3 regions of the Priestia flexa genome follow, and region 2 is predicted to be linked to each of the others. Evidence: riboswitches for the same ligand, from Rfam matches in the RefSeq annotation. Region 2 holds a riboswitch; each other region holds the start of a gene.

Region 1 (3,280 bases), 1.6 Mb from region 2:
CAGAACCAATGGTTTTAACAACTTCTCCTCCACCGATAACAGCACCTAGTAAAATACCTAGTGCACATATAGCTAATGCCACTTTGCGATGCTTAATGGCACCTGAACCGTAAGAGACTCCCATAGCAGCAGCTGCACCACTTGCGCCAATATTCATCGCAAAAAAGAGGGCGATTGCAAAAGCAATGTAAACAAGCATAAATTTTCAGCTCTTTCATTTAAGATTCATGTAAGCCACATTCCACTTTCTTAGTACCTGCCCATCTTCCAGATCGTAAATCTTCCATGTTATAGGCAGGTAGCGTACAGGGCTCACATCCAATGCTTGGATACCCTTGATCGTGAAGTTTGTTATACGGCAAGTTATGCTTATATACATATCGCCAAATTTCTTTCCAAGACCAATGAATTAATGGGCAAACTTTAATCTTTTTGAATTTCTCGTCCTTATTAAAAAACTCTGTTTTACTTCTTGATTCAGATTGTTCTCTTCTTAACCCTGAAATCCAAGCATCATACGGAGCAAGTGATTCTTTTAAAGGAATAATCTTGCGAATTTGACAGCATAGGTTAGGCTCAGTTTTCCAAAGTTCATCTCCATGCTTTTCAGCTTGCTCTTTTAGCGATAGGTTAGGCTTTTTCATTTGGATACGTAAATCTGGAAACCTCTCTTTAATTGCTTCAATGACTTCGTACGTCTCTTTAAAATGAACACCTGTGTCTAAAAAAACAATGTGAGCATCTTTTTTCACTTTTGAAATTAAATCAATTAATACAATTCCTTCAATTCCAAAGCTAGATGCGTAAATAAGAGAATCACCATAATGGTTATATGCCCACTCTAACGCCTTTAAAGCTCCCTTTGTTTCATCTTGCTCATCAAAAGTCGGAAATTGATTTGGCCAATTTTCATACGTATATACACTCATGATTTTCACTCCAATACTTTGTTATCCAATCAAAAAAGACGGTTTTACCCCCATAATGAAGGATAAAACCGCCTCTAGTTTGTCTAGTCAGCTATTTATTTAATTCTTACTTTTTCATTTTTCTCGAGTTGAACTACTTTCCCATCTTGAACCACAAGCGTGATTGAGCCAAACTTCATGTCGCTTAACATTTTTTCTACGCTTGCAAAAACAGAATTTAAGTCAGAGTTTTGTGCCATCACAGTCCCTCCTTATTTGTTAACAATATATTCAACAGGCTTCTGTTTTTTCATGGAAAATAAAAAGTCTTCCACATCTGAAAGACTGATTAGGCAACAAATTCACCTTATCTTTCAAAATGAAAATCATTTTGTTGGAGTTAGCACCTTGCACAACATGCAGGTTGCTGGGTTTCAAAGGGCCAGTTCCCTCCACCACTCTGGATAAGTATTTTTTAAAAATTTTAGCATATTTAGAATATTTGTCAACAGCAAAAATAATTTATCCGATAAGAAAACTATACTTTAAATTAACAGAAATATCTATTATTTTTTCATTATATGCGCAATTTTTTTGGGCGTCACTCTTAATTCACACCGTTATAGTATAGATTTATGTCTTTCGTACACATTAAAACATAATAATTATTTTAGATTGGAGCTATGTTCAATGATGGAAAGTCACTCTTTTCAATTAGATGATGTAATTAAACAAAGTTTACAAAATCATTTAAGTCAAATAGCAGCGGAAGCAACCAAAATTCAGCAACATCTAGAAAGCAGTGACCACTGTGTTTTATGTGATTTTGAAGACTTAAGAAAATTATTTCAAAGCGTACAGTCCACAGCTGCATCCTATTATTTAAGACATTACTTGTCTCCTTACACCCACGAATACGCAGCTCTTTCACTCGCGATACATAATTTATCTGAGAAACATCATGGAGCTTTAATGGTTATTGAGAGAAATGACTCAGTGGAGCACTTAATTCAAAAAGGAATTCCTATTCACGCTCCCGTTACGTCTACGCTCGTTGAAACAGTTTTTTATCCTGGAAATCCATTACATGATGGTGCCATTGTGATTAGAAACAATCAAATTATTTCGGCTGCTAATGTTTTACCACTGTCCACAAAAGTACTGCAAAAGAAGCTTGGAACACGCCACCGTGCAGCTCTTGGTATGTCTGAACAGTGCGACGCACTTATTTTAGTTGTATCAGAAGAAAGCGGTCGAATATCTTTTGCTTTAGACGGTAGCTTATATCCAATCCATTCCAGCAAAAACATCCTGTAAGCGACTACACCTGTCTGACATCATACCTTATAGTTATAAAAAAAGAGATTACACGATAAAAAAAACTTATTACAGGTTGCCTTTTATACGTCTAACGCGCTATAATCACTAATGTCAGAAAACCTTACACATTTTAAAAAAGCATCATTAAAATGACTCTTTTTATGAACAGCTAAGGTTAATCATTAATTAAGGGAGAGAACTTTTAGGATGGAAACCATATCGACTCTATTCAGCAGCTTTGTGGATGAAGCCAATAATTTTTTATGGACTTACATATTAATTGCGCTTCTTTTATTAGTTGGATTATATTTTACAATTCGTACAAAATTCGTTCAGTTTAGTCAGTTCAAAGAAATGGTTCGCTTGTTAGGTGAAGGCGCTAAAACAGACGGAAGCGATAAAAAAGGAATTACCTCCTTTCAGGCTTTTGCTATTAGTACAGCAGCTCGTGTAGGTACTGGGAACCTTGCTGGTGTTGCTTCTGCAATTGCTCTTGGGGGACCTGGAGCAGTGTTTTGGATGTGGGTTGTTGCTTTAGTTGGATCAGCATCAGCTTTTATTGAAAGCACCCTTGCTCAAGTATATAAAGTAAAAGACAAAGACGGTTTTCGTGGTGGTCCTGCTTACTACATGGAAAAAGGTTTAAACAAACGCTGGATGGGTGTTTTATTTTCCATCTTAATTACAATCTCATTCGGATTAGTATTTAACTCTGTACAAGCTAATACTATTTCACTTGCTTTTGAAGAAGCTTTTGGCGTTAATCGCTTAATTGTTGGTGTTGTTGTTACAGCCATTGTGGGTGTTCTCATTTTTGGTGGTATTAAACGAGTAGCCAAAGCATCAGAGTTAATTGTAGTAGTAATGGCAGTTGTATATATTGGACTAGCATTAGTTGTTTTAGCTATTAATATTACAGAAATTCCACATATGATCGCATTAATTATAAAAAGCGCTTTTGGATTTGAAGAAGCATTTGCCGGTGCCATCGGTGCTGCCATCATGAATGGTATCAAACGCGGATTATTCTCCAACGAAGCTGGTATGGGTAG
Region 2 (3,280 bases):
GTGCTAGCTCCACTCCTGACCAATAGTCTGGGTAACCTGGGTCGGGCACTAAAACTGTATCTCCAGGATTAAGTAAACACTGAGGAATTTCTACTAACCCAGCTTTGCCTCCAAACAAAATAGCGACTTCTTTTTCGGGATTTAGCTGGACACCGTATTCTCTTTCGTAAAACGCTGCTGCCGCTTTTTTCAAAAAAGCTTGTCCGCGAAACGGTGAGTACTTGTGGTAGTTTGGATTTTCACTCGCGTCTTGAAGTGCCTTGACAATATGAGGGGGCGTTGGCTGATCTGGGTTTCCTTGCCCTAAATTAATCACATCATGCCCTTCTTTTATTACTTTTGCAACTTTGCTAACAAGGGATGCAAAAAATTGTTTCGGTAAACTCTTCAATAGTTCTGATTGTTCAAACTGCTTCATGTGAACACCTTCTCAAAAAATTCTTGAAATTCTAGTCACAAATAATATATTGTAATAGTCAACTTGTAAAGTCATTTTTATAAAATAAATCAGGATGGTGAAGTTTAATGAGCTTAAAAGTAGCGTGTTTACAACTTGATCTTGCATTTGGAAACCCTAAAAAAAATTACGAGCATGCTGAAAAAAAAATGAAGGAAGCACTGCTTGAATCTCCAGATATTCTTATACTGCCAGAACTTTTTGATACGGCTTATGATTTACAGAACCTCGACGCTATCGCGGACTCAGAAGGTAAGCAAGCGACTAGCTTTTTCTCTGCTTTCGCCAAAACACACAGCGTGAACATCATCGCTGGATCAGTTGCTAAGAAAACAAAAAGCGGCGTTACGAATACAATGTATGTCTTTAATCGTGAAGGCCAGGAGGTCTCGCAATATAACAAGCTACACTTATTTAAGCTGATGAATGAGCACTTATTTCTACAACCAGGTGAAACCAAAAACATCTTTACGCTTGAAAACTCATTATGCGCAGGCGTTATTTGCTATGATATTCGCTTTCCAGAATGGATTCGCGTTCATACAAGCGCAGGTGCAGAACTCCTTTTTGTGGTTGCTCAGTGGCCCAAGCCAAGACTTGCTCACTGGAAAGCACTTCTAGTAAGCAGAGCCATTGAAAATCAATGCTACGTGGTTGCCTGCAACCGCTCTGGAGACGATCCAGCTAACACATTTGCTGGTCATTCGTTAATCATTGACCCTTGGGGAGAAATTATTGCAGAAGCAGGTGAAAATGAAGAAATACTAACAGCAGACGTTGATTTATCAACCGTAAAGGCAATCCGAGAACAAATTCCGGTCTTTACAGATCGTCGCACAGAATTTTATTAAATTTCGCTGTTGACATCCAAAAATTCACATGATACGATGTTCTCCAGAAGTTACTAATAAGTCAAACAAATCAAAATTAAATAATATCTTTACTCTTATCAAGAGTTGGCTGAGGGATTTGGCCCTATGACGCCCAGCAACCGACCGTAATACCATTGTGAAATGGAGCGCAGCTTTTTAGCGCTATAAAACAATTCGTTGTTTTATGAAGGCACGGTGCTAATTCCAACAGAAAGAGAAATCTTTCTGGCAGATAAGAGGTTTGAATGACAATCAAGCCTCTTTCACTCACCGAAAGAGGCTTTTATATGATTTAAAAGCCTCCGGTATACTTATTTTTTATGGAGGTAGATAACGATGACAACAACAACTTATACATATGAGCCACTAAATGAAATTACAGCGATTAGACTTGTGAAACAGCTGAAGTTATTTTCGGAAAGTGAAGCTCTTACAGCTCGTGAAATTGGTGATGGCAATTTAAACCTTGTTTTTCATATTGTGAACGACCAAACCAACAAGTCCATTATTGTAAAGCAGGCTCTTCCTTATGCGAAAGTTGTAGGAGAAAGCTGGCCTTTATCACTCAAGCGCGCAACGATTGAAAGCAATGCGCTCAAACAGTTTGGCAGCTTAACACCCGAACTCGTTCCAGACGTTTATTATCATGATGAAAACTTAGCTGTTACGGTCATGGAAGACCTGTCTCACCTAACAATTTCTCGTACAGGATTAATCCAAGGAGAAACATACCCACTTCTTTCAGAACATATCGGTAGATTTTTAGCTCATATTGCATTTGAGACGTCTGACTTTGCGATTAAGCCACAGGAGAAAAAAGAGCTGGTTGCTCAATATATTAACCCTGATTTATGCAATATTACAGAAGACTTAGTGTTTACAGATCCGTTTTTTGATTACAATACAAATGAATTTGAAGAAACGCTTCGAAGCGATGTAGAAAACTTATGGACAGATGAAGAAGCTAAGCTTGAAGTAGCTAAGCTTAAACAAAAGTTTTTAACAAGTAGCCAAACGCTTGTACACGGTGACCTGCATACGGGTAGTATTTTTGCTAGTGAGCGCGAAACAAAAGTTATTGATCCTGAGTTTGCATTTTATGGGCCCTTTGGCTTTGACTTAGGACAGTTTGTTGCCAATCTTCTGCTTAACACCTTGTCTCGTCCTGCTCAAAAACGCAGTGTACTTTTGGATCATATCACCAAAACGTGGGATGTTTTCCAAACAACATGGAACAAACTTTGGGTTGAGTCTAAAGTGGAACCGTTCGTTAAAAATCCAAACTATTCCGACTATATCTTACAACAAACGTGGACGGATGCTGTTGGCTACGCAGGGTGCGAGTTAATTCGACGTACAATTGGATTGGCGCACGTAGTAGATATTGATTCATTGCCTGATGAAGAGCGCTTAAACGCTCAAAAAGCAGCTCTTCGTTTAGGACGTTATTTACTAACTCATCAAACAGAAATTAGTGCACATGATTTTAAGAACTTGATTGAAGAATGAAAGGAGCCCAACATGACACACACTCTTACACTCCCTCGTTCAGTTGAATGGAAGGAAACGTTTATTTCACTGCTTGACCAGCAGCTATTACCAAACACAGTTGAATATATTAAGCTACATACTTTACAAGACGTATGGGACGCTATCGTTACGCTAAAAGTACGAGGGGCACCTGCAATCGGCATTACCGCAGCGTTTGGCTTAGCGCTTTCGCTTCAAAACTACGATGTACAGACGATTGAAGAATTCAAAAAAAAGCTGCAGGCCGACAAAGAATTTTTGGCGAGTTCTCGCCCAACAGCCGTCAACTTATTTTGGGCGTTAGAACGCGTAGTAAACAGCATCAATAGCGCCATTTCCATAAATGAGGCTAAAACACTTGTTATTCATGAAGCGATTCAAATTCAAGCGGAAGATGAAGCCACCTGCTACCGCATAGGTG
Region 3 (3,280 bases), 1.6 Mb from region 2:
ATAGGCTGTAGGTGGAAGAGGTAAGAATGGTTCACCAAAACAAGTAGAGAACGTCGCCTGTGGCGCAGTAATTCCGCGCTCTGTTCCCGCAAGTTTACTTGTATACCCACTTAAGAAATGATACATTGCTTGTTCTTTTGTTAGTTTGCTAATTGGAGGTAAAACTCCAAATGCGTCTGCTGTTAAGAAAACAATTGCCGTAGGATGTCCTGCAACGCTCGGTAAGATTGTGTTATCAATTGCTTGAATTGGATAAGCAGCACGAGTGTTTTCTGTTAAGCTATTATCATTATAGTCTGCAATTCTAGTATTCGAGTTAATCACAACATTTTCTAAAACTGTTCCAAATCGAATGGCATTAAAAATTTGAGGCTCTTTTTCTTTTGATAGTTGAATGCATTTTGCATAACAACCGCCTTCAATGTTAAATACGCCTGTACTAGACCAACCGTGCTCATCGTCACCAATTAGTCTTCTGGTAGCGTCAGCTGATAATGTTGTTTTTCCGGTGCCAGATAGTCCAAAGAATAGTGCAACATCACCTTCTTTGCCAACATTAGCTGAGCAGTGCATAGGAAGTATGTTATTTTGAGGAAGTAGGAAATTCATTACTGAGAAAATAGATTTTTTCATTTCACCTGCATATTCCGTTCCACCGATTAAAACAACTCTTCGTTCAAATGAAATAATAATAAATGTCTCTGAATTTGTCCCATCAATGTCTGGAACAGCTTTAAAAGTAGGAGCAGATACAATTGAGAATGATTCAGCATCACTTTTTAGCTTCGTGTCTTCTGGACGAATAAATAGTTGGTGAGCAAACAAATTATGCCATGCGTATTCATTTACGACTTGGATTGGAAGCTGATATTTATCATCGGCGCCCGCATAGCCGTTAAACACAAATAGCTCATTTTGTTCTTTTAAATGTTCTAATACTTTTTTATAAAGCGCGTCAAATCGTTCAGATGAAAACGGTTGATTCACATCTCCCCATTCAACAGTATGAGATGTTAAGGAATCGCTTACAATGAATTTATCGTGTGGGGAACGCCCCGTATATTTTCCTGTTTCAACTTGAATAGCACCTGTAGAAGTCAATACGCCTTCTTGTCGCTCTAAAATCTTTTCGACTAATTGAGAAACAGATAGTTGGTGATTCACTTTTTCAGATTCCAGGAGATTGGCTAATTCAATAGACATATTAACAGTACTCATGTGCACTACCTTCCTTTTTTTAAAATGATGTTTAAATGTACAATTAGTATAACACATTACTTTAAATAGTCTATACTATTCGAATAAAAATGTTAAAATGTTGCGAAAATTTTTTGTTTTAGAGAGCATAAAACGTTTTTGTGAGATGATCTTACTAGTGAAAGGTTTCTGTAAATAATAGGGAAGGAAAATACAACCTTTAAGTGATTTTCATAGGAATGTTATTGACATAACAGAGCATTTTCCTGTATGATATGTCCTTGAACGGATACTCTCTTATCCCGAGCTGGTGGAGGGACAGGCCCTATGAAACCCAGCAACCATCACCCATTTCCATAGAGGTGATAAGGTGCTAACCTGATGCAAGGGAATAAACCTTGATCGATAAGAGTGAAAGGCTTATGCAGAACTTGATACCTTTCCTCGATACAAGGAAAGGTTTTTTATATTGAAAAAATGTAAATGAACCACAATAAGGGAATGAGTACCGTATCACAATGTATCATATTTAAAGGAGGAAAACCGATGTCAACACAACGTCGTCTGTTTACGTCAGAATCTGTTACAGAGGGACATCCAGATAAAATTTGTGACCAAATTTCTGACTCAATTCTTGATGCTATTTTAGCTGAAGATCCAAATGCTCGTGTTGCTTGTGAAACAAGCGTAACAACTGGTTTAGTATTAGTAAGTGGTGAAATCACAACATCTACTTATGTAGATATTCAAAAAACAGTACGTGATACAATCAAAGAAATTGGTTATACGCGTGCAAAATATGGTTTTGATGCGGATACTTGTGGAGTAATCACAGCAATCGGTGAGCAATCTCCAGATATCGCTGCTGGTGTAGACCAAGCGTTAGAAGCTCGTGAAGGTTCAATGTCTGATGAAGAAATTGAAGCAATCGGAGCTGGTGACCAAGGTTTAATGTTTGGGTACGCTTGTAATGAAACAAAAGAATTAATGCCGTTACCAATTTCTTTAGCTCATAAGTTAGCGCGTCGCTTAACAGAAGTGCGTAAAGAAGAAATTTTACCTTACCTTCGTCCAGATGGTAAAACGCAAGTAACGGTTGAATATGATGAAAACAATCAACCAGTTCGTGTTGATACAATCGTTATCTCAACTCAGCATCATCCAGAAGTAACGTTAGAGCAAATTCAACGTAACTTAAAAGAATATGTAATCAATCCAGTTGTTCCACAAGAATTAATCGATGAGAACACGAAGTACTTCATTAACCCAACAGGACGTTTTGTAATTGGTGGTCCTCAAGGTGATGCAGGCTTAACAGGTCGTAAAATTATCGTTGATACTTACGGTGGATATGCTCGTCACGGTGGTGGCGCATTCTCTGGTAAAGATGCAACAAAAGTTGACCGCTCAGCAGCATATGCAGCACGCTACGTTGCGAAAAATATTGTAGCTGCAGGATTAGCTGATCGTTGTGAAGTTCAGCTTGCATATGCCATTGGTGTAGCTCAGCCAGTTTCAATCTCTATTGATACATTTGGAACAGGTAAAGTAACTGAAGAAGTATTAGTTGAAGTAGTACGTAACAACTTTGATCTTCGTCCAGCTGGTATCATTAAAATGCTTGATTTAAGACGCCCAATTTATAAGCAAACAGCAGCATACGGTCACTTTGGTCGTACTGATGTTGAGCTTCCTTGGGAGTTCACTGATAAAGCAGAAGCTTTAAAAACTGAAGCTTTAGCTAAATAATGAAAAGTCGCTGTCTCAAAAGAGACAGCGACTTTTTTTATTGAACAAATTCTAACCCATTGTTTGATTTAGTAGTGACTGCTTCATAGCGAAGCAGTAATTGGTCAAAAATAGAATCCCAAGATTGCGTAAGAGCATAGCGACGAGCAGCGTCTCCAAACCTTAGTCGAAGCTGGGAGGACTCTAACAAAGTACAAATGGATTCAATAAATTCTTCAAGTGAATTCGGGGTGCAGAGGTAGCCATTCTTCTCATTGCTAACAATATGTTTTACTCCCCCTGCATTAGCAGCAATAACAGGCGTACCGCAGGACAATGCTTCTAATACAACGTT

The links. A riboswitch is a leader RNA that binds a small molecule or an ion and turns the genes downstream of it on or off. The one in region 2 is predicted to bind S-adenosylmethionine.
Region 1: it holds a riboswitch for S-adenosylmethionine, as region 2 does, so the genes downstream of both, LZP85_RS17410 (YezD family protein) here and mtnK (S-methyl-5-thioribose kinase) in region 2, are expected to answer to the same signal.
Region 3: it holds a riboswitch for S-adenosylmethionine, as region 2 does, so the genes downstream of both, metK (methionine adenosyltransferase) here and mtnK (S-methyl-5-thioribose kinase) in region 2, are expected to answer to the same signal.

Annotation. Positions count from the first base shown of each region.
Region 1 covers NZ_CP090431.1:3,379,723-3,383,002, forward strand. The annotation lists gene LZP85_RS17400 (sulfate permease) at 1-199, opposite strand, end outside; gene LZP85_RS17405 (phosphoadenylyl-sulfate reductase) at 219-929, opposite strand; gene LZP85_RS17410 (YezD family protein) at 1,025-1,168, opposite strand; SAM riboswitch class I at 1,273-1,379, opposite strand; gene cdaS (sporulation-specific diadenylate cyclase CdaS) at 1,602-2,225, shown strand; gene LZP85_RS17420 (alanine/glycine:cation symporter family protein) at 2,436-3,280, shown strand, end outside.
Region 2 covers NZ_CP090431.1:965,370-968,649, reverse strand. The annotation lists gene LZP85_RS04890 (pyridoxal phosphate-dependent aminotransferase) at 1-418, opposite strand, end outside; gene LZP85_RS04885 (carbon-nitrogen family hydrolase) at 526-1,308, shown strand; SAM riboswitch class I at 1,401-1,568, shown strand; gene mtnK (S-methyl-5-thioribose kinase) at 1,666-2,838, shown strand; gene mtnA (S-methyl-5-thioribose-1-phosphate isomerase) at 2,851-3,280, shown strand, end outside.
Region 3 covers NZ_CP090431.1:3,322,123-3,325,402, reverse strand. The annotation lists gene pckA (phosphoenolpyruvate carboxykinase (ATP)) at 1-1,218, opposite strand, end outside; SAM riboswitch class I at 1,492-1,609, shown strand; gene metK (methionine adenosyltransferase) at 1,744-2,946, shown strand; gene LZP85_RS17040 (glycosyltransferase family 4 protein) at 2,984-3,280, opposite strand, start outside.